2 regions of the Aeribacillus composti genome follow, and region 2 is predicted to be linked to the other one. Evidence: predicted binding sites of a transcription regulator. Region 2 holds the regulator's gene; the other holds the start of a gene.

Region 1 (15,284 bases), 520 kb from region 2:
TGGTCATGAACGAAGGCAGATTTGTGAAAGAGCTGACGAAAGAAGAAGCCACACAAGAAAAAATTATGTCAGCAGCAACGGGAGGAGGGAAATAAATGGAATTAAAAGTGACGGCTCAACAAAAGACAAATGTCAAAAAAAAGTCGTTGAAAGATATAATCGGAAAAATTGACGTACGGGCTTATACGATGATTGGTGCCATAGTTGCGATTTGGCTGTTCTTTGGAATTTTGAACGATACATTCTTAACAGCGCGTAACCTTTCAAATTTATTCACTCAAATGTCTGTTACTTCTATTTTAGCGATTGGAATGGTCCTCGTTATTGTTGCCGGACACATTGACTTATCTGTCGGATCCATTGTAGGTCTTACAGGAGGTATTGCTGCCATATTTAGTAACTGGATGGGAATGCCAACGATTGTTGTCATTGTTGTCACGTTAGTTGCTGGTGCAATTGTTGGCCTACTTCAGGGTTGGCTAGTTGCCTATCAGGCAATTCCTGCATTTATTGTCACTTTAGGAGGTATGATGGCATTTCGCGGCATCTTAATGGGAATAACGAAATCAACAACCATTCCTATTTTTGATGCGAATTTTATTGCCCTTGGAAGTGCCTATTTTACAAATATGTTTGGGATTGTGTTGGCCATACTAGCAGTAGTCATTTTGGTTATTTTAACAATAAGAAAACGAAAAACTCGCTTAAATTATGGATTTGAAGTAATGCCTCTTTCATTGGAAATCATGAAAATACTTTTTCTTAGCTCACTCATTGTTTTATTCGTCATCACGATGAACAGCTATAAAGGAATTCCGTTTCCCATTATATTTGTTATCGGTTTGGCAGTCATTTTTTCATTTATTGCGAATAACACAACATTTGGCCGTCATATTTATGCAATTGGCGGAAATTCAGAAGCTGCGCGTTTATCAGGAATTAATATTAAAAGTCGCACGATGATGCTGTTTGTATTTAGCGGATTGTTATCAGCCGTTGCAGCAATTGTGTTAACAGCTCGTCTTTCTTCTGCTACCATTTCGGCTGGTCAGATGTATGAATTAGATGCTATCGCTGCATGTGTCATTGGCGGAACCTCTTTAATGGGCGGATCTGGAACGATTATTGGTGCGATTATAGGGGCCATGGTCATGACATCGCTCGATAATGGAATGTCCCTTATGGGGCTGGACACCTATTGGCAGTACATTGTGAAAGGAAGTATTCTTGTACTAGCAGTCTGGATAGATATTGCAAGCCGTAAAAAAAATAAGTAGTTAAAAATCTGCTACAAAAGGGCTGAACTTTGGATATCATTCATAGTTTCAGCCCTATTTGTATTGGTAAAAAATGTACCAGTATGCTGTAAAATTTCCATATAATTATGAAGACTATATCAAACTATGGAAAGCTTGGAATAAACCTCATTTCATTTCCTATCCTTGTGGTCATTTAGGCATCGTATTTCAACGAAGGAAAATCACTAAGGACGGAATGTGATTTATTAAATGTAAAATCACATAAATAAAAAAGCCTATAGGTAATTCTAGAAGCAATTAAGAAGTTCGATAACTAAACTTACCTCTTAAATAAGCCTAATTTTTTTGCTGCTTTTTTCTTCCATTTTTTAAAATGTTGTTGACATGGTTTTTGACCGTTCGGATGGAAATGAACATTTCACCTGCAATTTCACGTATTATCTATGAACTCTAATATTTTTCATTCGGTTGGCGTTAGTTGTGATTGGATTTTTCCCATCTTATATTGATTTTCTATCTTTTTAACTTGCAAAATTCTTTGGTCAAGTCCAAATTATTGTGTAAATTCCCCCCTACGAACTTTACTTTCTATAATTTGGATGGGGATGTTTAATAAGTCGTTTTTCGGCTTATAGACGCTCTTTTAATGTTTTAGAAATGTTGATAGATTGATATTTTTCAATGAGGATTTGACTTTTTAGACAGCCTCTATTGGATATATTTTTTAACTATCACTTTTTTGATTAATTCTTTCACAAACCGTTTCGTTTATATCTAAATTCGGTAAAAAATAAATTAAGATAGAAATGAAGAATATTTATGAAAGGAGTGAAAAAATGAAGCAATACCATATCATTGTTTCAGGACGTGTGCAAGGAGTGGGGTTTCGATATTTTACGCAATCAAAAGCAGTCGAGCACCAAATTTCCGGTTGGGTTCGAAACAAGATGGACGGAACGGTTGAAATCGTTGCAGAAGGAGAGGAGCAAAATTTACAGAACTTTCTTGCCTCTATTCAAAAAGGTAGTCCTTTTTCAAAAGTTGAAAATATACAATTAACGGAACATGATGAAGTGGAAGGCTTTCAAAAGTTTGATATTCGTTATTAATCATTAAAGCATCAATATGATAAAACACCCCTATTTGTACAAGGGGTGTTTTAATAAGGTAACACTTTTAAATTGAAAAATGTCATTAGATCGGCCACCAATGGAAGCCGTCTTTGGCAAGAAGTTCATCCGCTTCTTTAGGACCCATCGAGCCTGCCTCATAGTTCGGGAAGGCCGCTTTTTTACGGGACCATGCATTTGAAATCGGATCAACATATGCCCATGATAAGGCGACTTCATCCCAGTGGGTAAAGTTCGTGGCATCGCCTTGCATGCAATCATATAGCAATCTTTCATATGCCTCCGGAGTGTTCATGCCGTCGATGCCGTTATTGTTGTAAGAAAGCTTAATTGGTGTAGCCTCTGAGCTTACTCCCGCTTTTTTGGCATTGAGATGAAGCGTAATCCCTTCATCAGGCTGGATATGGATGACAAGCAAGTTTGGAACGCGGTCGCTTTCCTTTTTAAAGTAAAGGTTCATTGGAATGTCTTTAAATTCGACAACAATTTTTGTTGATTTTTCTTTCATCCGCTTTCCTGTGCGAATGTAAAAAGGAACGCCTGCCCAACGGTAATTGTCAATCAAAATCTTTCCGGCCACAAACGTTTCTGTATTGGAATCGGGATCTACATTTGTTTCTTCTCGGTAGCCGATAACCTCTTTTCCATTAATTATTCCCTTTGTATATTGGCCTCTTACAAAATAGCTGTCGACTTCATTTTCCTGAATTGGCCGTAATGCACGAAGCACTTTAATTTTTTCGGAACGAATTTCGTCAGTCGTTAATTTAATTGGCGGTTCCATCGCAAGCAGGGCCACCATCTGCAGCATATGGTTTTGCACCATATCTCTGAGCGCACCGGATGTTTCATAATAGTTGCCCCGGTCTTCCACGCCGAGTGATTCGCTTGAAGTAATTTGAATATTGGAAATAAAACGGTTATTCCATAAATGTTCAAAAAGCGCATTGGCAAATCGAATGACTTCAATATTTTGCACCATTTCTTTTCCTAAATAGTGGTCGATTCGGTAAATTTGCTCTTCATCGAATGCGGCGCGGATTTCATCGTTTAATTTTTGGGCGGAAGCTAGGTCATGGCCGAACGGCTTTTCAATGACAAGTCTTGTCCATCCGTTTGTATCTTTTAAACCGTGCTCTTTTAAATTGTTAGCGATGATTCCGAAAAATTCAGGCGCCATCGCCAAGTAAAAGACTCGGTTCCCTTCCGTTTGATATTTTTCATCCAAGTCGGAAAGTAAGCTTTTTAAGCTGTGATACGAAGACTGGTTCGATACATCAAACGGATGATAATAAAAATGCGAAGTAAAGGATGTTAGATCGCTGTTGACGGAAACTGCATTTTCAACGGAATCTTTAACATTTTCCCTGAACGTTTCGTTCGTCCATGGTCTTCTTGCCACGCCAACGACCGCGAATTCTTCGCTGATCTTACCGCTTTGATATAAACGGTAAATGGATGGGAATAATTTCCGTTTTGCTAAATCTCCTGTTGCTCCGAATATAATGATGATTGCTTTTGGTAACTGGATTGTATTCACTGAACGTACCTCACTTTATCGTTTTGCTATAAATTTTGCTAAAAATATGTACCCGTTCAAATATTTAATTTTAAAGGTAAACGTACTGTAACGCAAATAATATTTGCTGATTTTTCTGCTAAATATTGAATGAATGTATTATAATAACTGATAAAAAGACATTTGGAGGAGCGAACGTTGAATCTTTATTTTTTAGGAACAGGTGCTGGTCTGCCGGCCAAACATCGAAATGTGTCTTCCATTGCGCTTGAATTGCTTGAAGAACGCGGTTCTATTTGGCTGTTTGATTGCGGCGAGGCGACACAGCACCGGATTTTATATACGAACATCAAACCGGCAAAAATTGAAAAAATTTTTATTACGCATTTGCATGGTGATCATATATACGGACTTCCCGGTTTGTTAGGAACAAGATCCTTTCATGGCGCCGAGAGCCCGCTCGTAATTTACGGTCCTCCCGGCATTAAAGAATTTGTGGAACAAACTTTGAAGTTAAGCTTTACTCATCTTAAATATCCGCTTATCACAAAAGAAATATTTGACGATGAAACCGTTTTTGAGGATGATCAATTCATCGTTAAGGTAAAGAAATTGGAGCACGGCATCCCTTCATTCGGTTATCGGATTATAGAGAAGGATCTGCCCGGAACACTTTTAGCGGATCGATTAAAAGAAATTGGAGTAAAACCTGGACCTATATACAAAAAATTAAAAAATGGCGAAACAGTCCAACTTGCTGATGGAAGAGTTTTGAATGGAAAAGATTTTTTAGGTCCTGTCAAAAAAGGACGGATTGTTTCGATTTTGGGTGATACAAGATATTGCAAGCAAAGCGTCGAATTATCAAAGGATGCGGATGTTTTAGTGCATGAGGCGACATTTGCAAAGGATGAAGAGCTTTTGGCCTACAATTATTTTCATTCGACAACAGTTCAAGCAGCGCAAATTGCTTTAGAGGCAAACGCAAAAACGTTATGGCTGACGCATATTAGCTCGCGATATCAAGGCGAAGAGGATTGTCAAATGCTTCTTGCTGAAGCAAGGGCTGTATTTCCAGAAGCAAGCCTTGCCCATGATTTTTTATGTGTCCCAATTCCTAAAAAGTAGAAAATGGTATGGGGATGCCAAAAATGAAACTTTCGCCGCCTTTTTTACATAGAATAAAAGAATCGTCTACAGGCATATTTAGTCCTATAATCGGGCAAAAAAATCGTCGACATGATTCTTGCAGAATCTCTGAACTTTCAAAATTTTTTCGGTTGCGGCAATGAAAGAATTATATGTTGATTCAACACTCACTGTATGCTTTGGAAAATGCAATATGCAAACAAAAGCTGCCTCAAAAGGCTTTTTTGAGACAGCTTCTTCTTTTATACGCGCCATCCGCGTTCATATTGTGTCGGCGATTCAATTTTTGCGTTTAGTTCATTAGCTGCATGGTAAGGCCAATATGGATTTCTCAATAATTCGCGGGCGACAAAAATAAGATCCGCCCGGTTGTTTTTTAAAATCTCTTCCGCCTGCAAAGGTGAAGTAATTAAGCCGACTGCCCCTGTTTTGATGTTTGCTTCCTGTCTGATTTTTTCGCTAAATGGCACTTGGTACCCGGGATAAACATCTATATTTGTCGGGACAAGCCCTCCTGAGCTGACATCAATCAAATCGACACCATCCTCTTTCAGCCATTTAGCAATTTGTACGTAATCATTTATCGTCGATCCGCCTTCAACATAGTCACTGGCGGAAACACGAACAAACAACGGGCCTTCCCACACTTTCCTTACGGCTTGGATAACCTCTTTTAAAAACCGGTAGCGGTTCTCTAAGCTTCCTCCGTACTCATCATTGCGCTTGTTTGATAGCGGAGATAAAAATTCGTTAATGAGATAACCGTGGGCTGCATGGATTTCGATGATATCAAAGCCTGCGTCCTTAGCTCGTTTTGCTCCTAATTGAAATTTTTCAACCGTTTCTTTTATTTGTTCTTTTGTCAGTTCTTTCGGTGTACGGCTGTTTTGATCAAAAGGAATTGAAGATGGGGCGAATATGTCTCCGCTCACATTTGACTTTCTTCCTGCATGAGCAAGCTGGATGCCTGTTTTCGCTCCGTATGATTTGATTTGCTGCACAAGTTCAGCCAATTTTATAATATGGTCATCTTCCCATATACCGAGGTCCAATTCAGAAATTCTGCCTTCCGGCGTAACAGCTGTTGCTTCAAGAATGATGAGGCCCACCTGTCCAACCGCTCTTGAAATGTAATGTGTGAAATGAAAATCTTCAAGAAATCCTTTTTTATTTGCGGCTGAGTACATGCACATCGGCGACATGACAATTCGATTTTTCAATGTGACATCTTTAATCGTAAATGGAGAAAATAATAATCGGTCTTTCATCTTTTATTCGCCTCCCTAAATATTTCCTTTAAAATTTTAGCAATTATGATTATTTTTGTCATATGATCTGCTTGGTAAATATAAAAAAGGGGTTCAGTATTGCTCGCTGAACCCGAGTCCGATTTCAGATTATTGTTCGTTCACCAGTTTTTCCTCCAAAGCGCTGTTTAATTCTTTTGACCGTTCGACTGCCCGTTTCACACAGCTTATAATAGCTTCATCTACGTGATGATTGTTTAGGACGCTTAAGCCGGCTTCAGTTGTGCCGCCTGGGCTCATTATTTCTTTTCTTAGAGTAGACGGCTCTTTGTCAGACGTTTTTAACATTAATGCTGCCCCATAAAGTGTTTGAACAATGAGGGAGCGTGCCATGGACTTTTCTAAACCGATTTCTTCTGCTGCTTTTTCCATTGCTTCTACTATGTAATAAATATAGGCTGGTCCGCTTCCTGCCAGTCCTGTGACGGCATCGAGCTTGTCTTCTTCAACAATTTCAACTGTTCCGATCAATTGAAACAGTTCAACAGCTGCTGACAGGTCACCATCCGTTGCATATTGTCCTTGTGCCAAGGCGGTTGCTGATTGTCTGATGGTAGCGGACGTATTCGGCATTGCTCGAATGACGGGAATACGTTTGTTGAATAATGTTTCAATTGCTTTCGTTGAAACGCCTGCGAGCATGGAAATAACAAGATGGTTTTCTGTTGCGTATTCGCGGACTGTTTTTACTGCCTCGTCAACGTCCTTCGGCTTCATCGCGAAAAAAATCGTTTTTGTGTTGTCAAACAAATGCTTTTTATCTTTTGTAATCGTGACGCCGTATGTTTTTTGCAGCTCCTCGAGCCGCTTTTCATTGGAACGGTTTGTCACAACGATCTCTTCTCTCCGGCACTTGTTCCCGTTGATCAATCCGGATATAATAGCTTCCGCCATAGATCCGGCTCCGATAAATCCAAACTTGTACATAAAAAGAGACTCCTTCCTGATCGTTTTATATGTTTCTTTTGAACTTCTTCCCTATAAACTTAGTTTAAAAGAGAAGAGATTCAGTGGGAAAGGTAGCGAGAAAACGTTTTACTATTCATCTGTTAAGCAACAGAAGCGCATGCTTTGGATGGGCTTGTATGATGAAATGTTTCCCTGCCTTAAATTCTAAAAGCGTTGTAGAATTAATTTTTTATCAGTTCCAACGGCTTGTCAAGTATACTTATGAATTATTCGAATAAAATGACAAATTGATTTATCATGTGTAAAATAAGTTATATTAAAAAATTAAAGGCGGTTTGCAAAAATGTTCAGCAAAGATGCAATTTATAAAATAACGATCCCTATACCTTATCCGATTAAAGATGTGAACGTGTATGTTGTAAAAGGGGACGCATTGACATTAGTGGATGCAGGGATGAAAACGGAGGAAGCGTGGAGAGTTTTTGAACATAAGCTGAAGGAAATAGGGCTTGTGCCTGAGGATATTGAGCAGGTCATTCTTACCCACCATCATCCTGACCATATCGGTTTGCTCGATTTTTTTGATGGCGATCTTCGTGTTTTGGGCCATCGTTTGCTTGCTCCTTGGCTTTCTCATGATGTGCGTTTTTTTGATCGGCAAAAGGAATTTTTTTTAGAATTATTGAAGCAGTTTGCCGTCCCGGAGTCGTTTGCGTCACACTTAGATCATCTTGATCTTTCCTTATATCCACGCAATCATCCGCTGACCTCCTCCATTCAAGAAGGAGATGAAATAGACGGGATGCCTGGGTTTACAGTCATTGAGACTCCTGGACATGCCCAAAGCCATATCGTTTTGTACAATGAGGAAGACTGCCGAATGATCGGCGGCGATCATTTGCTGAAAACCATTTCCTCCAATCCTGTTCTTGAAATGCCGTATGAAGGAAAAGAGCGTCCAAAACCTCAGCTGCAATATAATGAATCTTTGAAAAAGCTTTTGCATATTCCGATTTCTGTTGTCTTTCCGGGTCATAAAGATGAATTTTTCGATCCTCACCTGTTGATTCGGAACCGTTTAGACAAACAGCATGAACGCGCGCTCACCGTATTAAAGCATTTAGAAAAACAGGAAATGACGGTGTTTGCTCTTTGCAAGCTTCTTTTTCCGTCTGCTTATCAACAAGAGCTTTTATTTGCTATATCAGAAACTGTTGCTCAGCTTGATTATTTAGAACAATATGGAAAAATTAACAAAAGAATAGAAAATGGCGTTTTACTTTTTTCCGCGCAACGAAGAGGTGACAAATAAATGAATTCGCGGCTTAAAGATCGATTGGTAGTTATTACGGGGGCATCGAGCGGGATCGGGGAAAAAATCGCAAGGATCGTTGCAGAAAGCGGTGGACATTTAGTTTTGCTGGCTAGGAGGAAGGATCGTCTCAAGAAACTTTCGGATGAGCTTCAAGCCTCTCACTCTATTTCTTGTACATATTACGAACTGGATGTCAGTGACCTTGACGCAGTTTCCGAAGTATTTACGGACATCACAGAGAATTTTGACCGAGTGGATGTTTTAGTCAATAATGCTGGTTTTGGTATTTTTCGAAATGCAGAGGAAGCAACATTCGAAGAGATGCAGCAAATGTTTAAAGTAAATGTGTTCGGATTAATTGCTGCGACAAAGCTGGTTCTTCCGAAGATGCTGGCCCAACGGGAAGGGCATATTATTAATGTCGCCTCTCAGGCTGGCAAAATAGCTACTCCGAAATCAAGCATCTATTCTGCTACAAAACATGCTGTTTTAGGCTTTACGAACAGCTTGCGGATGGAAGTGGCGGACCGCGGGATTTTTGTAACATCTGTCAATCCGGGTCCAATTGAAACGGATTTTTTCAATCTTGCCGATACGTCAGGGGATTATGTGAAAAACGTCCAACGCTGGATGCTTAATCCGGAAGCTGTTGCACAAAAAATCGTGAGCGTGATGCTGACAAATAAACGGGAAATTAATATGCCTGTTTGGATGGAGCTTGGCGGGCTTGTTTATCGTCTCATGCCCTCCCTATTTGAAAAAGTTGCCGGAAATTTGTTTCGGCAAAAATGACCGGGAGCATTATGCAGGAAATGAACAGAAAGCTGAAGGCGGACTTTTCGCTAAAATCTCCGCTCTCACTTCTGAAAAGGCGCGTCAAGCGTCTTTTTATTTTGATAAAAAATTCAGCTCTTTCACCGATTTGTCTCCAACTTAAATCTTCTAAAAAACGCGGCTGTATTTTGAATAAGCTTTCCAAGCTTAATATCTGTTTTTCGATGCCGTACTTCGTTGTTATGCTCCTTTTGTACCGCGAAAAATGGCGCAAATTCCCATTGAAACCGAACGTATATTCCCATACAATGAAAATAAAATAAAACCGAACATACATTCTCATGAGGGGATGATGGAATGAATTATGAATCGTTTCCAAACCGGCATATATTATGCATCGATATGAAAAGCTTTTATGCGAGCTGTGCGGCGGTCATACTTGGGCTTGATCCTTTAACAGCCCACATTGCTATCGTTGGGGACAAAGAGCGGACAGGAAGCATTGTATTGGCCGCTTCACCAAAACTGAAGGAAGATTTCGGAATTCAAACCGGATCCCGCTTATTTCAAATTCCAAACGACCCCCGCATCCGCCTCATCACTCCGAAAATGGCGACGTATTTACGGATTTCTGCTGAAATTACTCGGCTGCTGAACCGCTATGTTCCGAAAGAAAACATCCATGTTTACAGCGTAGATGAATGTTTTATTACTGCGGATGGAACAGAAAGACTTTGGGGGGATGCGCATAGTCTGGCCGAAAAAATTGTGGAAGATTTACGAAATGAATTTTCTCTCCCATGTGCGGTCGGGATCGGTCCAAACATATTGATGGCGAAGCTTTGTCTAGATTTGGAGGCGAAAAAGAAAGGTATAGCGGAATGGACGTATGATGATGTCAAAACGAAGCTGTGGAGCATCAAGCCGTTGCGTAAGATGTGGGGGATTGGGGCAAGACTTGAAAAAACGTTAAATCGAATGGGAATTTTTACAGTCGGTCAGCTCGCAAATTATCCGTTAGAGCTCCTTGAAAAGAAGTTCGGCGTCATGGGGAATCAGCTTTATTACCACGCATGGGGAATAGATCTTTCCGACATAGGCTCTCCGATTATGCTGGGGCAAATCAGTTTTGGAAAAAATCAAATATTGCTTCGCGACTATCCGGACCCCGAAGAGGTGAAATGCGTCATCTTAGAAATGTGCGAGGAAGTGGCAAAAAGAGCGAGGGAACACCGGATGGCGGGGAGAACAATCAGCCTTGGAATCGGCTACAGCCAAAAGGAAGGCGGAGGAGGATTTTACCGTTCAAAAACGATGGATGTCTCAACAAATATTACGATGGATCTTTATCGAGCCTGCCTTTTGCTGTTTGATCGTTTTTATGAGGGGAAGACAGTCAGAAAAATTTCCATCTCTCTTTCCAACGTGGAAAAAGACAGCGGCATGCAGCTTGATTTGTTTAGGCCGAACCGCATAAAAGAGCATCGTTTAGGATATGTAATGGATGCGATTCGGAACAAGCACGGCTCCAATGCACTGCTGCGCGCTGTTTCGTATACGAAGGCAGGAACGAGTCTTCACCGCAACAAGCTGATCGGCGGGCATTATGCGTAACGAATATGAAGAAAAGAAAGCAAAGGATGGGATAAACAATGATTCAGGATCGTGGAAGCATAAAATGGACAGCTATGATGCTGCCCGAGCATGTGAAATTACTAAGGAAATACAATGAAAGTTTAGATAAAGTCGAAAAACCGGTTTTAGATGAACAAAAATATGAAGAATTTAATGAAGTTATCTGTGAGGCTATGGAAGAGAACATTACTCTACAATTCACCTATTATCAAAAAGGTGAAATAAAGAAGCTTGTCGGCAATATTCATTATATCGATCAGCTAAAAAGAGAATTACGAATTGTTGATTACTTGACTAAAAAACATGTTTTAAAATTAGGAGATATTATTGAAATTGAGCAATACTAAGAAAACAGCATTAGAAATACAAATTTAATAGGGGTAGCGTAAGGTCAGGAAAATGCAGATTTACAACGCTTAGAAAATGACGATAATTAACAGCCCAATTTCTAAAAATTTGAGAAATTGGGCTTTTTGCGTGCGCCCGGCATGGGTGTAATCTATAGGGTGAAAGTCCCGAGCTGCGAAGGCAGAAGTAGCAGTTAGCTTAACGCAAGGGTGTCCGTGGTGACGCGGAATCTGAAGGAAGCGAGCGGCAAACTTCCGGTCTGAGGAACACGAACTTCATATGAGGCTAGGTATCACTGGGTGAGTTTGCACAACAAAACAAAGCCCTTTCTGCCGAAGGTGATACAAAGTAAATGAAGCAGATGGATGGAAGGAAAGATTACACTCTTACCCGGGGAGGTCTGGCTGGCACGCCAAGTAACCTTGGTAACCTATCTAGTGATAGATAGCTGAACAGTCAGAAGTCAGCAGAAGTCATAGTACTCTTTCAAGCTCGAGATGGAAGAGGAAGGACTGAACAATTAAGGAGAACGAATCGCTAGGCGTTCATCTTCTGTGTGGAAGCAGACAATCCGATAGGACTTACTTGAAGGAGGAAGTGGTGAATCCCACGGGGGACTTCAAGAGGGTGGAGCAGAAGATGGCACAAATAGAAGAATTCGTTCACGTGGAGAGGATATCAATGTTGATGGAAATGATTTTGTCACGGGAAAATCTCCTGGCGGCACTGAAACGAGTCGAACAGAATAAAGGAGGTCACGGAGTAGATGGCATGTCCGTAAAAGACCTACGAAGACACCTCTACGAAAATTGGGACTCCATTCGACAGTCGTTGAGAGAAGGAACCTACAAGCCCTTACCCGTCCGTCGAGTCGAAATCCCGAAACCGAACGGTGGAGTAAGGCTTCTAGGGATCCCTACCGTGACGGATCGTTTCATCCAACAAGCGATTGCCCAAGTGTTGACGAAAATCTTTGATCCGACCTTCTCGAACCATAGCTATGGTTTCCGCCCAGGTAGAAGGGGACATGATGCGGTTAGGGAAGCAAAGGGTTATATCAAAGAAGGATATCGTTGGGTAGTCGATATAGACCTAGAGAAATTCTTTGACAAGGTGAATCACGACAAACTGATGGGGATCTTGGCGAAAACGATCAAAGATCGAATTCTACTGAAGGTAATCCGCCGGTATCTTCAATCAGGCGTGATGATCAATGGAGTGGTAATGGAAACGGACATGGGAACGCCTCAAGGCGGCCCGCTTAGTCCACTTTTATCAAACATCATGCTTCATGAATTGGATAAGGAGCTTGAGAAACGTGGACATAAGTTTGTTCGGTATGCGGATGACTGTAACATCTATGTGAAAACAAAGAAAGCAGGAATTCGTGTCATGAACTCCATTACGAACTTTATAGAGAAGGAGTTAAAGCTCAAGGTAAATAAAGAGAAATCGGCGGTAGACCGTCCTTGGAAACGGAAGTTTCTCGGTTTCAGCTTCACACTCAATAAGACTCCAAAGGTACGGATTGCGAACGAAAGTGTGAAACGTTTGAAGAACAAGATCCGTGAAATTACATCAAGGTCGAAACCGTATCCAATGGAGAAAAGGATTGAGAAACTGAACAAGTATTTAATGGGATGGTGCGGATATTTTGCCTTGGCAGAAACACCAAGTAAGTTCAAAGAATTTGATGAATGGATTAGACGAAGGCTTCGGATGTGTTTGTGGAAAGAATGGAAAACCCCGAAAACAAGAATTCGGAAACTCAGAGGATTAGGGGTTCCAAGCCATAAAGCATTCGAATGGGGCAATACACGCAAGAAATATTGGCGGATTGCCTGCAGTCCCATTCTACACAAAACCCTCGACAACTCCTATTGGAAGCGTCGAGGGTTAAGAAGTCTATTCGAAAGATATCAAGCACTACGTCATACTTAATTGAACCGCCGTATACCGAACGGTACGTACGGTGGTGTGAGAGGTCGGGGGTTAGTCACCCCCTCCTACTCGATTACTCTACCATCGGCGCCCTATAATGGAATAACTAAAACATGATCTCAATCTTAAAATCAATTAATTTTTCTTTCACTAAAAAAGCACCCGTTAGTGAATAAGTGACATTCACGGTTAACTAAAAACAATTAAGTTTCACTCTGCCACTATAGGGTCATTTTCTGGAATAAGTAAGAGAATTATTTTCTTAGCTCCTGTAATAATTTACACTTATTAAAAAAGCTTTGACATTAGCTGTGTCAGGGCGTCCACAACAAGAGTGTTGGGGCATGAAAAAGCGTTTTTGTAGCTATCAACTTCTTAAAGCCTCTCAGAAGCCCTCACAGGCTTTCTAAGGGCTATCCTATTCTATTTCCGCCAAAAAGTTGAACAGTCTGCTTTATCCTGAATATTAAATTCAATCATTTTCTCAAGCAATTCGTAATTTACCGGCTCATTCCACGGAATTCGAAACAAGCCTTTGGTAGCGCTGTAGCCAGCTTGGGCGATTTCATCGGCAAAATGCATCATTGTCTTTTCTTCAGGTGAAACGCTCAAATGATGCTTCGCTGTGGAAAAGCCGATGATAAATGTGCCGTGATCGGTAAACATTGGCGTATTCCACTTGATTTGCGGTTTCAAATTTGGGAATTTATTGGCAACCCACGCCAAAATTTCCTCTGTTCGGTCGCGGTGGTCGGGGTTATCGATACCTGCTAAATATTTTGCAAAAACTTCCATGTCTTCCTCCTTCGATATTATGCTATTTCCGCCAAAAATTCGAATTCTCAGCCTTATCCTTGATATTAAATTCAATTATTTTCTCAAGCAATTCGTAATTAACTGGTTCAGACCATTGAATTCGGAACAAGCGTGAAGAAGCGCTGTAGCCAGCTTGAACGATTTCATCAGCAAAATGCACCATTGTTTTTTCTTCGGGTAAAATGCTCAAATGATTCTTTGCTGCGGCAAACATAATGATGTATGTGCCGTGATCGGTAAATGTGGGTTTGTTCCACTTGATTTGCGGTTTCAAATTTGGAAATTTATTAGCAACCCACGCCAAAATTTCCTCTGTTCGGTCGCGGTGGTCGGGGTTATCAATACCTGCTAAATATTTTGCAAAAACTTCCATGTTATTTCCTCCTAAAATAAAAATCGTTCAGAGAAGTTCCTCAAACCCATTCGTCGTTAAAACTCCTCACAGAACCGCTCAGAACACGACACCTATTTCCACTATATATTTTACAACCTGAATAGTCAAAATGGCTTAAAATGCAAATTAGTTTTGAAATTTTCCATCCGAATGTAGAGTTAAAAAAAGGTTCGACCATTTAAAGCAAAACTTGATTATTTATAATAAAGATTGATAAAACCATGATATTGTGAAACAATTTACTTAAACTGAAGGAAAGGATACAGCACCAAATTAAATGAATATTAGTTTAATTTATGCTGTATCTTTTCGCTAGTCAACTACACGAGCCGTAGCAATTCAATGACCGAATTGCTACGGTAATCAGTTTATGATTTAAGGATGGCTGATAACTTGAAAACAAATGCTAGGTATCAAACTTGGATTCGAATGAATAAACTACTAATTTTTTTGCTTTTTTCACTTTTATTCATTTTGTTGACATTCTTACCTATTAATTTATATCTGCGAGTTTTGTCAGGTATTATAGCGTTACCATTAATTTATATTACATTTATCCTTTCTTATTCTTATTACCAATTCGCAGCATTTGGGGGAAATTATCAGTCAAAAATACATGACTTAATTGTTGCCAAGGTGAATTGGGATGGGCAAGGAAAAATGCTGGATATAGGAACAGGCAGCGGTTCACTGATTATAAAACTTGCAAAGGCTTTTCCTGAGTCTCTATTAACTGGAATTGATTATTGGGGCGACGATTGGGAATATTCGAAAGATCAATGCCAACG
Region 2 (15,284 bases):
CAGTCGGTGTTGATTTAGATTCCAGCGCAGCCTTCCACGCAGCTCTTGTTTCATTTCCATCAGCTGGACGAATGACAGAAAGATTCGGCATTGCTCTCAAAGAAGCTAATTGTTCAATCGGCTCATGTGTTGGTCCGTCTTCTCCAACCGCTATGCTGTCATGAGTGAACACGTAAGTTACAGGGAGATTCATTAATGCTGCTAAACGAATCGCTGGCCGCAAATAGTCAGAGAAAACAAAGAACGTTCCGCCAAAAACACGTAAACCTCCATGCAGAGCCATACCGTTCAATGCTGCTCCCATGGCAAACTCTCTGACACCAAACCAAATGTTTCGTCCGCTGTAATCTTCCGCAGAAAAGTCTCCTGAACCTTTTATTGTCGTTTTGTTTGATCCAGCTAAGTCTGCAGATCCCCCAAAGAAATAAGGAACTTTTTCAGCTATTGCATTTAATACTTCTCCAGAAGAAGAACGGGTTGCAACGCTTTTTCCTTCTTCATAAAAAGGTAAAGATTGATCCCAATTTTCTGGCAATTCACCATTGATTGCTGCCTTTAACTCTTTTGCAAGTTCAGGATATTCTTTCTCATACTTTTCAAACAAATTATTCCATTCAATTTCTTTCTGCTTTCCACGTTCTTTTACATTTTTCTCAAAATGCTCATAAACTTCTGCTGGAACATAGAAATCTTCTTCAAATGTCCATGCATAGGCTTCTTTTGTCAATTTTGCCTCTTCTGGACCTAACGGCGAACCATGAACGGAAGAAGTGCCTGCTTTATTCGGCGAACCATATCCGATTGTTGTTTTTACTTCAATTAATGTCGGTCGTTGTTCATCCAATTTGGCTTCTTCAATGGCTTTCGAAATCTCTTCAATGTTGTTGCCGTCCTCAACGCGCAGCACTTGCCAGCCCATAGATTTAAAGCGCTCTTCTACATTTTCTGAGAATGATTTATTTAAATCCCCATCTAGGGAAATATCATTCGAATCATAAAGAACAATTAATCGTCCAAGCTTCAAGTGACCAGCTAAGGAAGCTGCTTCAGAGGAAATCCCTTCCATTAAGTCACCGTCACCGCATATGACGTATGTGTAATGATCAACAATATTGTATCCTTCTTTATTGTATGTAGCTGCTAAATGACGTTCTGCCATCGCCATTCCAACGGCCATTGCTATTCCTTGGCCTAATGGTCCAGTTGTTGCGTCAACGCCAGGTGTATGTCCGTATTCAGGATGTCCAGGTGTTTTGCTTCCCCATTGACGAAACGACTTAATATCATCCATGGAAAGATCATAACCCGATAAATGAAGCAAGCTGTAAAGCAGCATCGACCCATGTCCGGCAGATAAAACAAAGCGATCTCGATTAAACCAATTAGGGTTTTCAGGGTTAATGTTCATAAATTTCGTCCACAGCGCATAAGCCATTGGTGCGGCGCCCATTGGCATTCCAGGATGTCCGGAATTCGCCTTTTCAATCGCGTCAATGGATAATGTTCGAATCGTCATGATGGATAAATCTTGAATGGAATGAGTCACCATTATCATCCTCTCATCTGTATTTTCAGTTTATAATCTTATCTTTATTGTTGCAATAAGGCAACACCCATCCGTTAATGCAGCCTTTTATTTTTAAATTTTTTCAATTTTTCCGGTGTAACATCATTACCTTTCGGATCAATCACTGTAACATTTTTTAAGGTGTTTTGAAAATCCCGACGAAACGACTCTAAATATTCCTGCCTTAATTGCTGCTGCTCAAGCTTTTCCTCTTGCGTCAATCCTTCTGACTTAGACTTTTTAGATAGTTCATTAATACGGTTAAGTTTTTCTTTTGAAATCATAAGCTGAACCCCTTGTATATTTTTGCCGCGCTCTTTTATCATACTAAATGCGACCACTAATGACAACAATTATTGCTATGATTCTCCTTTTTCTGACAAAAATTGTTGATATCTGCGATGGACAGTAGCTTTTGAAACGTCATAGCCGAATCCTCTTAATGTTGCCGCTATTTCTGAAAATGTCAGGCCGTTTTTCCGCAATCGGTCAATCTCCTCGATCGGAACTTCTTTTCGCTCTCTTTTATAGGAAGAATTTCTATTCTTTAAATTTTTTTCAGGCCTGTACCCATTTTGTATAGCTCTCAACATTCCCCGCTTTATTTTCAAATTATGAATTTTTCGTTGATATTCTTCGACAATTCCTATGATTTCAAGCACCATCGTGTCTGATTCAGACAGTTCCATCTCCCCGCGATGGGCAGCGGTGAAAATTTTCACACCTTGTTTCAAAATGGAATGGACAATGGCGATTTTGGCATTCCCTCTGCCAATTCTTGTTTCATCCTGTATTAATACCGCTTCAATTTCTTTCTCCTCAATCAATTCCAGCAGTTGAAAAACCCCTTCACGATCAACATCATACCCGCTCGCTTTTTCTTCTATCACTTCAACAACTTCCATACCGTTTTCAGCTGCGAGCTTTAACAGCTCGTCCTTCTGTCTTTTCAAAGATGTTTCCTGCTCATCTTTTTCAGTGCTGACTCTTGCATAAACGACTGCTCTCATGTTAAATGCTCCTTGCGGTTATTCTTTGTTTGCCAAATATTCAGCATTGTAGTATTTATTTTTTTCAATCGGAATGACGATTGTTTCCCCCGGTTTTACAACAAGGCTTTGGAGATTGTTTCGCTCCTGAACCCATTTAACAAACTCTGAATGAGACATATTGTCATATTCTTTATATTCATCAGCGATTTTCCACAAACTGTCCCCTTCCTTCACTTGAACCTCCAAATAATGATCGAGCTCTTCCCTTTCTCCAGTATACGAAATCGCCAAAACTGCCGCCATGATGACAAGGAAAAAAGAAACGATGTAAGACCATGATAATTTATCCATTTAGAACCGCCCCCTGAAACAGAATATTTGTTCGGTTTTTTGTTTTTAAGTATAAAAGGGAACACATGTTTCTGTCAAGCAAATATTCGAACTTACGTTTGCTTTTTTGGAAAAATCATGCTATAATCGACACAAATTGATATGACTGAGGTGCTTGACATGTCAACAAAATTATCTAAGAGACAACAAGATATTTTGAACTTCATTAAGGAGGAAGTAAAAAAGAAAGGATACCCTCCCTCTGTAAGAGAAATCGGCGAAGCGGTCGGTCTTGCCTCCAGTTCAACTGTTCACGGGCATTTAGCAAAGCTTGAGAGCAAAGGACTGATTAGAAGAGACCCCACAAAGCCGAGAGCCATTGAAATTTTGGACGATGATGGCAGCCACCTTCTAACAAACAATGTGATCAACGTGCCGGTCATAGGAAAAGTGACGGCTGGTATTCCGATCACTGCCGTTGAAAACATCGAAGAATATTTTCCGCTTCCGAATCATATTGCATCAGGTGATGATCAACTTTTCATGCTTGAAGTAGTCGGAGAAAGCATGATCGAAGCAGGCATTCTGGACGGAGATTTAGTTATTGTCAGACAGCAGCAAACAGCCAATAACGGCGACATCGTTGTCGCGCTCACAGACGACAATGAAGCGACCGTAAAAAGGTTTTTCAAAGAAAAAGACTTTATACGGCTTCAGCCGGAAAACCCAACAATGGAACCGATTATTTTAAAAAATGTGACAATACTCGGAAAAGTGATCGGGCTATACCGTTCCATACACTGAATATTCGATGTCTCAAAACAGGTGAGGCATCCTTTTTCTTTTTATAAAATTTTCAAAATTCCCTCTCTTAGCGATGTTAAATTTTTAAAAATGTTTTCTAATCAATATGTATGCAGACAAGCTAGATTCAATGAAACAAATTTCAGGCGCCTTCTCCGCGCCTGCATGCAAAGCTATTATGCAACAATTCTCAACAGTCATTGTTTTTTGATTTATTTTGTTGTAGAATTTTTTATTGTAGATTTCGCTTCCTTAGCCAGTGCCGGGATGATTTACTGAATTGTTTGAATTCTTCTAACTGCTTAAATTTTAGGTATAGGAGAGGTGCTATGAATCAATTACTTATGAAACAAAGTGAACTGGAAAATGCAAAGCAATATGTCAATGAAGTATTTCAATCCGTGCAAGAAAAAAATCCGAATGAGCCTGAGTTTCTTCAAGCTGTAAAAGAAATATTTGACTCGCTTGTGCCTGTATTTGCTCAACATCCTACATATATAAAGCACGGAATACTTGAAAGAATTGTTGAGCCGGAAAGATTGATCATTTTTCGCGTTCCATGGGTGGATGACGAAGGAAAAGTGCGTGTAAACCGCGGATTTAGAGTGCAATATAATAGTGCAATTGGGCCATATAAAGGAGGCTTGCGCTTTCACCCGACCGTCAACGCCAGCATTATTAAATTTTTAGGATTTGAACAAATCTTCAAAAATTCATTGACTGGGCAGCCGATCGGCGGAGGAAAAGGCGGATCTGATTTTGATCCGAAAGGTAAATCAGATGGGGAAATTATGAGATTTACACAAAGCTTTATGACAGAGCTTTACAAACATATTGGACCAGATATTGACGTTCCTGCCGGTGATATTGGAGTTGGCGCAAGAGAGATCGGATACTTGTTTGGCCAATATAAAAGAATACGCGGCGGATTTGAAGCTGGGGTGTTAACCGGAAAAGGCATTGGTTACGGCGGAAGCCTAGCGAGAACCGAAGCGACAGGGTATGGAACTGTTTATTTTGTTGAAGAAATGCTTAAAGACCATGGATTAAGCTTCAAAGGAAGCACAGTTGTTGTCTCTGGTTCTGGGAACGTTGCCATATATGCGATTGAAAAAGCAACACAATTAGGTGCAAAAGTTGTCGCATGCAGCGACTCTGATGGCTACATTTTTGATAAAAATGGAATTAATCTTGAAACGGTTAGAAGGTTAAAAGAAGTTGAAAGAAAAAGAATTAAAGAATATGTAAATGAACATCCTCATGCAGAATATTATGAAGGCTGTTCCGGAATTTGGTCCATTCCGTGCGATATTGCCCTCCCATGCGCTACTCAAAATGAAATCGATAAAAAAGCAGCTGAACTCCTTGTTTCCAACGGACTCAAAGCTGTTGGAGAAGGCGCCAACATGCCGTCTACATTAGAAGCGATCGACGTGTTTTTATCAAACAATATTCTTTTTGGACCTGCAAAAGCTGCTAACGCAGGCGGAGTTGCTGTTTCAGCATTAGAAATGGCTCAAAACAGCGCAAGATTATCTTGGAGCTTTGAAGATGTCGACGCAAAATTACGTGATATCATGAAGAACATTTACCGAAATTGCGTCAACGCTGCAAATGAATACGGCTGCTCCGGAAATCTTGTCGTCGGCGCTAACATTGCAGGATTTAAAAAAGTCGCTGATGCAATGGTAGAACAAGGAGTCATTTAAAAGATAGAAAAATGGTCATTTCCATCATTTATTCTTTATAGTGAGTAAACATATATGATAATCGCTAAAGCTTTACCTAACCTGCTTTGGCGATTCATCATGCTCACTATAATACCCCATCTTAACTTGAGTGAATAGAAATTGACATCACACCGATCCAAATTCACTCTTCTTTATTTCCACGATTGGATCAAATTTTTCCCTATCAGTGTATCCCATTCAATGAGAGAATTGAAGTTTTATGTCAGATTATCTTACATATTTTTTTACGCTGATGCCTGGATTGATTATCTCTCTTGTTTTTTAAATAAAAAAGACAGATTGCACTGATGTTTGTTTTTCTGCTTCATCTCTTCTTTACTCTCAATATTTTGTATCATCAAGTATAAAATTTATAGAAACAAAGTAACTGCTATTAAAATTGATTTTTCCAATTAAAGCATTTTATTATTGATATGGTTGCTCCTTTTATCCAGCGCCAATAACCTTCAGCACAAATACTTGTTCATCTAAAAAACACCGAATACGGCTGCCCATCCTCCAATGAAACGGCGGTATTTTCACTGACTGACTTTGGATAAGACGATTCGTTGACGATGTACTACCGACTTTACATGCATCACGTAAAAATGCTAAACTGAACGCAGACAAAATCGACATGCGCCCTAACCGAAAATACAGATCTTTTGCAACGCAAACATATTTCTGGAAGTCATTCGGGGGGGGGGGAACAAAATGATTTATCATTTAGCAGGAAAACTTGCAATATTGATCATTAAAATTTTTAGTTTGCTAGAAGTCAAAGGCAAGCAGCATATTCCGGCAGACCATCGTTTTATTGTTACATGCTCTCATCGCAGCTGGGTAGATGTAGTCTTGCTCGCCGCAGCACTTTTTCCAATTCATGTCCATTATATGGCCAAAAAAGAATTGTTTCAGAACACGCTCATAGGTTGGTTTTTGAAAAAGATGCATGCTTTTCCAGTTAATCGTGAAAATCCTGGACCGAGCGCACTAAAAATTCCTTTGAAACTGTTAAAAGAAAATAAAGTTGTTGGAATTTTCCCGAGCGGCACAAGAACAGACGAGGAAGTTCCTTTAAAAAGAGGCGCGGTTACAATTGCGATGAAAGCCGGCGTTCCCATATTGCCTGCAACCTATCATGGTCCAAAAAGTTTAAAAGATTTTTTTGCCGGGAAAAAAGCTGTCGTTGCATTTGGCGAACCAATCTATTTAGAGAAAAATGCAAATCAAATTGATGATGCGCTTCAACAGCTTGAACATAAGCTGAAAGCTCTTGAAAAAAGCATAAACGACTAAACATTGACGTTTCTGATCAGCTTGTCATTTTTAGACAAACTGATCAGAAAGCTAAAGGCGAAGTAAAGTTCTGATATTTTCATTTATCGATCTAGTTCGATCCACTTATTTGTCTTCAAAGGCGGTTTGTACGCACGAAGTTTATCTATTAATATAGAGGGATTGTCTGCAAAAATCATAAACTGTTTATGCGTTTCAGGCATGAAGCCTCCCTCTACCGCATTCTCAATCATCTGTTTTACCGGCGTGTAATAGTCATCGATATTTAACAACGCCACAGGCTTTTCATGAATCCCAAGCTGCCCCCAGCTAACCGCTTCAAATATTTCCTCAAAAGTACCATAGCCTCCGGGAAGAGCAATGAACGCATCTGAAAGCTCTCCCATTTTTGCTTTCCGCTCATGCATATCATTGACTTCATAAAGCTGAGTGAGATGCTTGTGGACAACCTCTCCTTGAAATAAATTCGTCGGCATAACGCCCAATACGGTGCCTCCTAACTCTAATACGGTGTTTGCAATCACTCCCATCAGACCAATGCTGGAGCCTCCATATACGAGCTCAAGCCTGTTTTTTACCAATTCTTCTCCCAGTTTGATAGCTGCTTCTTTATACTTAGGATTTGTTCCCGGATTCGATCCTGCAAAAACACAAACACGTCTCATATTACCACTCCTGCTTCTTCTCTAAACGTTCTGACGAATGAGAAAGTCCTATTAAAAGCTGTGAATGGGATATTTCCATCACAGCTTTTTTACAAAATTATTGAAAAATCTGACTGATTTTCTCTATTTCTTCCTTTGTTAACTGGACATCTAACGTTTTTAAATTGTCAAGTACCTGTTCCGGCTTCTTCGCACCAGGGATGATCGCATCGATGGAATCGACCGTTAAATACCATGCTAGCACAACGTGAGCAATTTCAGCATTTTTCGCTTCTGCGATTGGACGCAATTGCTCGACTTTTTCGAGATTACGCGCAAATGCTTCCCCTTGAAACAAAGGATTTTGTGCACGTGAATCATTGAACTTCTCATCTTTCGAATATTTTCCGCTTAATAGACCTGAGGCAAGTGGAAAATATGGTATAAACGATATTCCATTTTCCGCCGTGTAAGGAAGCAAATCTTTTTCTGCTTGTCGTTTAAATAAGTTATATTCGGACTGAATTACATCGACATACCCATCTTTGTTCGCTTCTTTTAATTGTTCGAGCGAGAAATTCGATACACCGATCGCACGAATTTTCCCTTCATCCTTAAGCTTCTTCAATTCACCGACAGCTTCATCCTTCGGTGTCGTTTCGTCCGGAAAATGAATGTAATATAAATCTATGTAATCCGTTTTTAAGCGTTTCAGGCTGCCCTCGACCGACTCGCGAAGGAAATCGGGAGAGTTATCAAGAACAACTTTTCCGTCTACAAATTTGTGAGCACCTTTAGTAGCAATGACTACTTCATCACGACGCCCAAACTCCTTGACGACTTCACCGATAATTTCTTCCGAACGCTCAGGACCGTAATAAAATGCCGTATCCAAAAAATTTATTCCATGATCCAAAGCTGTACGAACGATTTCTTTCCCAGTTTCATCGTCAAGGTTTGGAAAAATGTTGTGCCCGCCAACAGCATTTGTTCCAAGCCCGATTGGGTTCACATATATATCGGTCTTGCCTAATCTAGTCTTTTTTGTCACAATATTTCAACTCCTTTCATTAACATTATAACAAATTCTATCAGAAAAATCAGTTTTTTAACTAATAAGCTATTAAATATTATTATGGCTTTATAAATGAAATTATGAAAGGATTCTTTTATTCATTTTCAAGCAGCAGTTGCTCGACTGTTTATTGTTTGTTCCATTATGTTCAAATTCTTGAAGTTGTCTAAAGCACCATAAAAATATCTTAAGAGATTGCTGCCTGCTGCAATAACAAAATAAAGAGGCTCCCAAAAGTAGGGTTAACTGACTTTTGGGAGCATTATTTTAGAGACTTATCGGACATACAATTTTTTTCAATCTTTTTATATCCTTCAGAAGTCTTATGAAGGACTTTTCTTTTGCTCTCTTTCTTCATTAGGTTCTTCAAAAGTTTTATGACGGACATTCAGCACATACAATCGCTTCTTGTTGGACTTCATTGCCTCTATAAAGAACATTTATAAATTTTATTTCATTATTTTTGTCCTTCACAGTTGTATTTCTCAAAATCTTTCATTTTAGCAACTCGTCGGACAGCCCCACTGTTTGCTTGAAAGCAATTCCGTCCTTTACTTTCAATCTTTTTATTTAGAAGGATATTCTTTTTTTCGGCAATTATATCAATTAATTAAAACAGATAAAGCATTACTGAAAAATTGCAAATTAATGCCTCTGTCAAAACATTTATTTTGCGAATACTTATCTTGATTTCATAAAATCCACCGAACGCTCACGATTTTCTATTGTAAATCTTGTGGAATTCGGCAGCTCTGTTAATATATTTGATGCACAAGGTTCAAAGTTGATAAACATTTTTTCAAATATAAGAACTCCCGCACTTTGACGAAACTTTTTGCATTACGGATCATTTTTGATCCGCTTTGCGTGGAATTAAGCAGCTCTTTTGATATATGATGTACGAGCCTTGAGAATGACAAACATTTACAAATGAAAGAGCACGCCCAATTTCCTTCCGCATTTTGTTATAAACATTTTGGAATGACGGCTAATTGATTGCTGGCAACATTTTGATCCAATTTACTTGCTTTTATTGGTATCTTTCACAGCTTATTTTTGATAAAGCTGCCGGTACCAATTGGATGCTGCCTGAACTTCTGATAAAGTCAGCTCATGTCCTCCATTTTCCCAATGCAAGTGCACATTCGCGTTGTTATTTTCTAAAAATGTTTTAAGCTCTATTGATTCTTCAGGAAAGCAAATTTGATCACGCTTTCCAGCTGCAATAAAAACGTTTTTTCCTGAAAGATCCGGCAGATCCATCCCTCTTCTCGGCACCATCGGGTGATGCAAGATGGCTCCATTTAGCGCATCCCGAAAATGGAATAAAAGGCTGGCTGCTATATTTGCTCCGTTGGAATAACCGATTGCGATTACAGAATTTCGATCAAATCGATATGTTTGTGCTGCTTCATCTAAAAACGAGTTTAATTCCTTTGTACGGAAAACAAGATCTTCTTCATCAAAAACTCCTTCGGCAAGTCTTTTAAAAAAACGCGGCATTCCATTTTCAATTACATTTCCGCGCACAGCTAAAATCGATGCTTCTGGATCAATAATTTCTGCAATGGGAAGAAGATCAAACTCATTTCCGCCGGTTCCATGCAGCAATAGGAGAGTCGGTTTTGCCGGATTGCTTCCTTTTTGAAAAATATGTTTCATCGTTTTTTCTCCTTCTCAGCGTTTATTAAGCATTACTTTTCTTATTCGTCAAGGTTACGGACTTCCACTGGCATCAACTTATTTTCCAACCGTTCCCGATACTTTTCGTAACGCTCCGGAAGCTTTAATTCTTTTCCAAGTGCATCTAAAGATTCATCAATTGCAAAACCCGGAGGATCTGTTGCAATTTCGAACAAAATTTCACCATGCTCTCTGAAATAAATAGAATGAAAATACTTTCGATCCTGAACTGGCGTTACCCTGTATCCATTTGATTCTAAAGATGTTTTCCATTCTAATTGATCGTTGTCGTCATTTGCCCGAAGCGCGATATGATGGACTGTTCCAACCCCCATGATGCCGCGTCCGGAAGAAGTAATTTTTACATCAACGACATTGCCGATTTCACTTGGAGACTGAAAACGAATAAAATCTCCTTCCCTTCCAATTCGTTGAAGTCCAAAAATATTCTCCAACAACTCTGACGTTTTTTCAGGAAATGATGAATATAATACGGCGCCGCCAAATCCTTTAATGGCAACATCAGAGGTGACATGGCCAAATTCCCATTGATTTAATTCTCCTTCTTTTCGTTCCACTAGCTCAATGTTCAAACCGTGCGGGTCTTGAAATACAAGCAGTGACTCACCAAACCGTTCTGTCATTGTAAACGGAATTCTAAATTTATCTAGTCTTTCTTGCCAAAAGCTCATGGAACCTTCTGGTATCACATAAGAAGTTACACCCACCTGACCATTGCCGATTTTTCCTTGATACGCATCAGGCCAAGGAAAGAAAGTAATCAGTGTCCCTGGCTTTCCTTCTTTATCCCCGAAATAAAAATGGTACGTGCCGGGATCATCGAAATTCACAGTTTTTTTAACTAACCTCAGCCCTAAAACTCCAGCATAAAAATCAATATTTTCCTGCGGATGGCCGACAATAGCAGTAATATGATGAATTCCAGCTGTTTTCTTTTTCATCTTTGATTCTCCTTTATTATTTTCTTTACGCGATTCGTTTTTGTAAATCAATCATTTTAACGGGTCATTATTTCGAATTAAAATATCTCGAATTAAATTATTTTTAATTCAAAATAATTTTATCAAATCTTTCATTTATTGTCAAAATGCTGATCTGTTGAATTTTTCATCTCTTTTCGTTCCGTATTCACTAAAATACCATCCTTACCAAAATGAAAGCAATCGCAAGAGCAGCGTTTGAATGCGAAGAGAAACCTCCCTCTCCTCTTGCGCGCAAAATCGTTACAGAAATTGTTGTTCTTGCCGTAGCAAGGGCAATTGGCCGTTCCATAAATTTTTTTGTGATGGCTCGGCAAACACAGTCGAATTTAAGATTGGTGATGAACACGCAACATCCTGAAAGTAGCCGGCATCCGCCAGCTGCTTTCAGATAAACCGAAAACATGCAAAAGCAAATTGCTTTTTGCAGACTGATCGGAATGACCGTTGCAATTTAATATTAGTAAATCCGTATGGCTTTAGCAAATGTAGACAAATGAAGTTGAATACCGTAACCGGACAGGTATCATTTCTGATCTTCTTTTTTATCATCTAATTCAAAAAACTCAGCAAAATCCATTAACGAAGCATCTTTGTCTTTTAACGCCAATTTTGCTAAGATGATTTCGAGAAGACATAAGCCAATTAAAATAAGTAATCCTTTCATCATATTCCTCCCCCCCTCAAACTCATCTCTTTGTCAACATCAACATAATGTATGAAACGCGTTTCAGGTCAAGGATTTTTAAAAGAAAGGGATATTTCATGGCAACGATTCGTGATATTGCAAAGCTTGCAGGTGTTTCTGTTACAACGGTTTCGAGAGTTTTAAATAATCATCCATATGTCAGTGACGAAAAAAAAGAAGCGGTTTTAAAAGTGATAGAAGAAATCAACTATAAACGGAACATTCATGCAGTCCACTTGTCTAGAGGCTTTTCAAATTTGATCGGCGTCGTCCTGCCTAAAATCGATCATCCTTATTTTAGCAGCATTGTGGAAGGGATTTCGGAGGAAGCGATCAAGCATCATTTGCAGCTTGTTCTCTTTCAAACGAATTATGAACCAGCAAAAGAGCTTGAAGCATTGGAATTGTTGCGGGGAACCTTATTGGATGGTGTCATTTTTTGTTCAAGAGCCATTTCCTTTGATGTATTGAAAGAATATAAAAATGCTGGACCGATCGTTCTTTGCGAAGATTCAGACCAAAGCCATTTCCCTTCTTTGAGCATTCCGCATGAACAGGCATTTCAGTTTGGTTTGGACTATTTAATTTCGAAAGGTCATACGAAAATTGCATTTACTTTAGGACGAATGGAAGGACCAAACAGTAAAAAAAGAAGAAAAGCCTATAAAACAAAAATGAAGGAATTAGGCGAACCGATTCGAAGCGAGTGGATCTTCGACAAATGCCTATCGATCACTGACGGCAAACAGCTTATGGAAAAGCTTCAGCATTTAGAGAAAAAACCGACTGCCTTTTTTGTTACAAACGATCAAGTGGCAGCAGGTATCTTATTAAGTGCCGAACAATATAAAATAAAGATTCCTCAAGACATTGCCATCTTAAGCTTTGATAATCAGCCTATTGCCGACATCATGGGAATCACTACTATTGAAATCCCAATAAAAAAAATGGGGAAGCTTGCGGTGCAATCGATTATTCATTGTAAAGAAAAACGGGAGCAAACAAATAAGAAGATGACTCTCCCTTTTCGGTTAATTGAGCGGAAAACTGTGTAACCCATGAAGAAGGCTTCCCCCTCTTTAGAGTTCAAATCATTCCTGCCAAACGATCATCTGCAAAAACCGAAGCAGCTTGGCAGGATTTTTCATTTGATTTTGTAATCATTTTGACGATTTGCATGCGTCTTTTTCCATATTCCGCTTTCTTTTGACGTTCAGTGTGAAATTCATCGATTACTACTCAAAGCTGGTTAACAACTTGTCTGCATACTTACTCCCCTTTTTGGCCGACAGCAAAGTGTACGTCAATCACAAATGGCCTTACAAATGTTTTCAATTGCATAGCAATGAAAATCTTTAAAATTGGAGCGTTATTTCCCAAAGTCGTCTTTTAATTTTCTTCTTATCAGCAAGCTTGCGATCACGATGCTCAAAATATTTGCTGCATAAACAAACGCTTTATTTCCGTCAACCATCGAGTTGAATTTGTAAAAAAAGTGCGGCCATGGTATAAGTTCGCCGTTTGTCACGTATTCGACAACCGTATAAATGGCAATGAATCCGAACGCCATTTCAACATTTTTGACCAATAAAATCAATAACGCACCAATCAGCAAAAAATTCAACCCGAGCAGCAAGGCGAATAAAATTAAATGCCAAGGCACATCCGCTAGATTAAGGAAGAAAAGCAACAAGATCATTAACAAATTCATCACGGTGTAATATCGCATTAAATCAATAATGGCGTGCTTTTTATACAGATTGATCAATGTATCCCATGCCCCGTCCTCCCTTCTAACCATGATCCTAAGCAGAACATAATCATTGAAAGGAAATCGAAATACGCCTCAAGTCGTAGTTCAAAATATGCCTCAGGTTCGTTATGAGCAGCGACCACAAAAGGTAAGATGAAAATTGAAAGGAGGTCATTCAAATTATGAAAAAAATCGGTTTGTTCATCGCAGGTGCAATAGCCGCAATAGTTTTAATCGCCAATCTCGGCTCAATCGTCGGACTTCTTATCAGTTTGCTTGTTCTATACTTTTCGTTTAAACAATTTGTGAAATCCGACAAAAAATCAAAAAAATGGTTTTGGGGGATTGTCGGGCTGATTGCACTATCTGTTTCAGCTGCAAATGTCCCAGCTATTCTCGGTTTAATCGCCGCATATGTGCTTTATCTCATTTTTAATAATTGGAAAAAATCGAATGATCCGTATGTGTCAGACGATCCATTCACCAATTTTGAAAAACAATGGGAATCACTAAAACGACAATAAATGGAGGGGAAAAAAATGAGCATATTTACGAGATTAAAAAATGTGATTATGGCCGATTTACATGATTTATTGAATGAACAGGAACAAAGGAATCCAATTGCGCTATTAAATGAATATTTGCGCCAATGTGAAAAGGAAGTTGAAAAGGTTCAAAAATTAATCGAACGCCAACGATTATTAAAACAAGAGCTGTTAAGAGAATACAACCATGCTGAACACTTAAAAGAAAAAAGAAAATATCAAGCCGAAATTGCGTTGAAAGCGCAAGAAGAAGAATTGCATCAATTTGCCATCAACGAGCAGCAGCAGTATGAGGAGCGTGCATCAAAATTAAAACAAGCGCTTGAACAAGCAACGAAACAGCTCATTGACTTAGAACATAAATATGAAGAAATGAAACATAAATTAAAAGATATGCATATAAAGCGCATGGAGCTGATGGGACGAGAAAATATTGCACGCGCCTACTCCCGGATCAACCAAGTTCTTGAGCAGCATAATTCCGAAAAGAACCATTTTGTTCGCTTTGCTGAAATAGAGAATTACCTTGATGAACTGGAAAATCGAATCAACAACAGATACGATACATTAACATTTGATGCAAGAATCGCAAAGCTTGAAAAAGAATTAAAAAATCAAGAAACGGATTCAAATTCTTAACGTAAATTGTTATGCTATAAGGGCGTAGTTCTCTACGCCTTTCCATATTTATGTTCACACTAATAGGAAGGAGAGGAGCCTCGTGTTTCATCAATCGAAAATAGATTTTACAAAATGGATTTTCGTCATTGGCATCATCTTATTCATCGCAGAGCTTTTATTTTTCAATGGTGAGGCCCTTTTCTTCCTAATGATGATGATTTTTTGCGTATATATTGGAAGAAAAAGAATGCCGAAAAAATCAGGATTATTGTTATTTTGGATCGGAATAATCGGCGGCGTTCTATCTTTTTTCAATATGTTTACATTCCGACTGCTTCTATTTGCTGTTTTCATTTACTTTATTTTTCACTATGTTCAAAACAAGCAGGTAGCTGCTAAAAAGTCTCCTAAAATTGAAGAAGCAGATCCAATCCTCTCGCAAGAAGAGACATTTTCCAAAACGCCTCTTTTTCAAAACAGATTGTTCGGAACGCAGCGAACCGAAGAACAAATATACAGATGGAACGATGTCAACATTCAAACAGGCATCGG

What was found. Region 2 encodes LexA, which represses DNA repair genes until DNA is damaged. Its sites were predicted from a motif close to CGAACATATGTTCG; they were not measured.
Region 1: the regulator LexA is predicted to act here: its motif matches at 9,651-9,664, upstream of RI196_RS12180 (Y-family DNA polymerase).

Annotation. Positions count from the first base shown of each region.
Region 1 covers NZ_CP134501.1:2,495,656-2,510,939, reverse strand. The annotation lists gene RI196_RS12230 (xylose ABC transporter ATP-binding protein) at 1-95, shown strand, start outside; gene RI196_RS12225 (sugar ABC transporter permease) at 96-1,277, shown strand; gene RI196_RS12220 (hypothetical protein) at 1,596-1,688, opposite strand; gene RI196_RS12215 (acylphosphatase) at 2,096-2,368, shown strand; gene zwf (glucose-6-phosphate dehydrogenase) at 2,454-3,929, opposite strand; gene rnz (ribonuclease Z) at 4,107-5,036, shown strand; gene namA (NADPH dehydrogenase NamA) at 5,300-6,325, opposite strand; gene proC (pyrroline-5-carboxylate reductase) at 6,455-7,291, opposite strand; gene RI196_RS12190 (MBL fold metallo-hydrolase) at 7,617-8,585, shown strand; gene RI196_RS12185 (SDR family NAD(P)-dependent oxidoreductase) at 8,586-9,380, shown strand; gene RI196_RS12180 (Y-family DNA polymerase) at 9,720-10,976, shown strand; gene RI196_RS12175 (YolD-like family protein) at 11,015-11,344, shown strand; gene ltrA (group II intron reverse transcriptase/maturase) at 12,027-13,286, shown strand; gene RI196_RS12165 (iron chaperone) at 13,710-14,081, opposite strand; gene RI196_RS12160 (iron chaperone) at 14,104-14,475, opposite strand; gene RI196_RS12155 (class I SAM-dependent methyltransferase) at 14,878-15,284, shown strand, end outside.
Region 2 covers NZ_CP134501.1:1,980,527-1,995,810, forward strand. The annotation lists gene tkt (transketolase) at 1-1,549, opposite strand, end outside; gene RI196_RS09600 (DUF896 domain-containing protein) at 1,621-1,851, opposite strand; gene RI196_RS09605 (YneB family resolvase-like protein) at 1,927-2,577, opposite strand; gene yneA (cell division suppressor protein YneA) at 2,596-2,910, opposite strand; gene lexA (transcriptional repressor LexA) at 3,070-3,693, shown strand; gene gdhA (NADP-specific glutamate dehydrogenase) at 4,023-5,402, shown strand; gene RI196_RS09625 (lysophospholipid acyltransferase family protein) at 6,138-6,722, shown strand; gene RI196_RS09630 (LOG family protein) at 6,806-7,387, opposite strand; gene RI196_RS09635 (aldo/keto reductase) at 7,485-8,417, opposite strand; gene RI196_RS09640 (alpha/beta hydrolase) at 9,492-10,103, opposite strand; gene RI196_RS09645 (ring-cleaving dioxygenase) at 10,145-11,086, opposite strand; gene RI196_RS09650 (hypothetical protein) at 11,652-11,795, opposite strand; gene RI196_RS09655 (LacI family DNA-binding transcriptional regulator) at 11,891-12,868, shown strand; gene RI196_RS09660 (hypothetical protein) at 13,183-13,614, opposite strand; gene RI196_RS09665 (lmo0954 family membrane protein) at 13,749-14,090, shown strand; gene RI196_RS09670 (PspA/IM30 family protein) at 14,106-14,750, shown strand; gene liaF (cell wall-active antibiotics response protein LiaF) at 14,833-15,284, shown strand, end outside.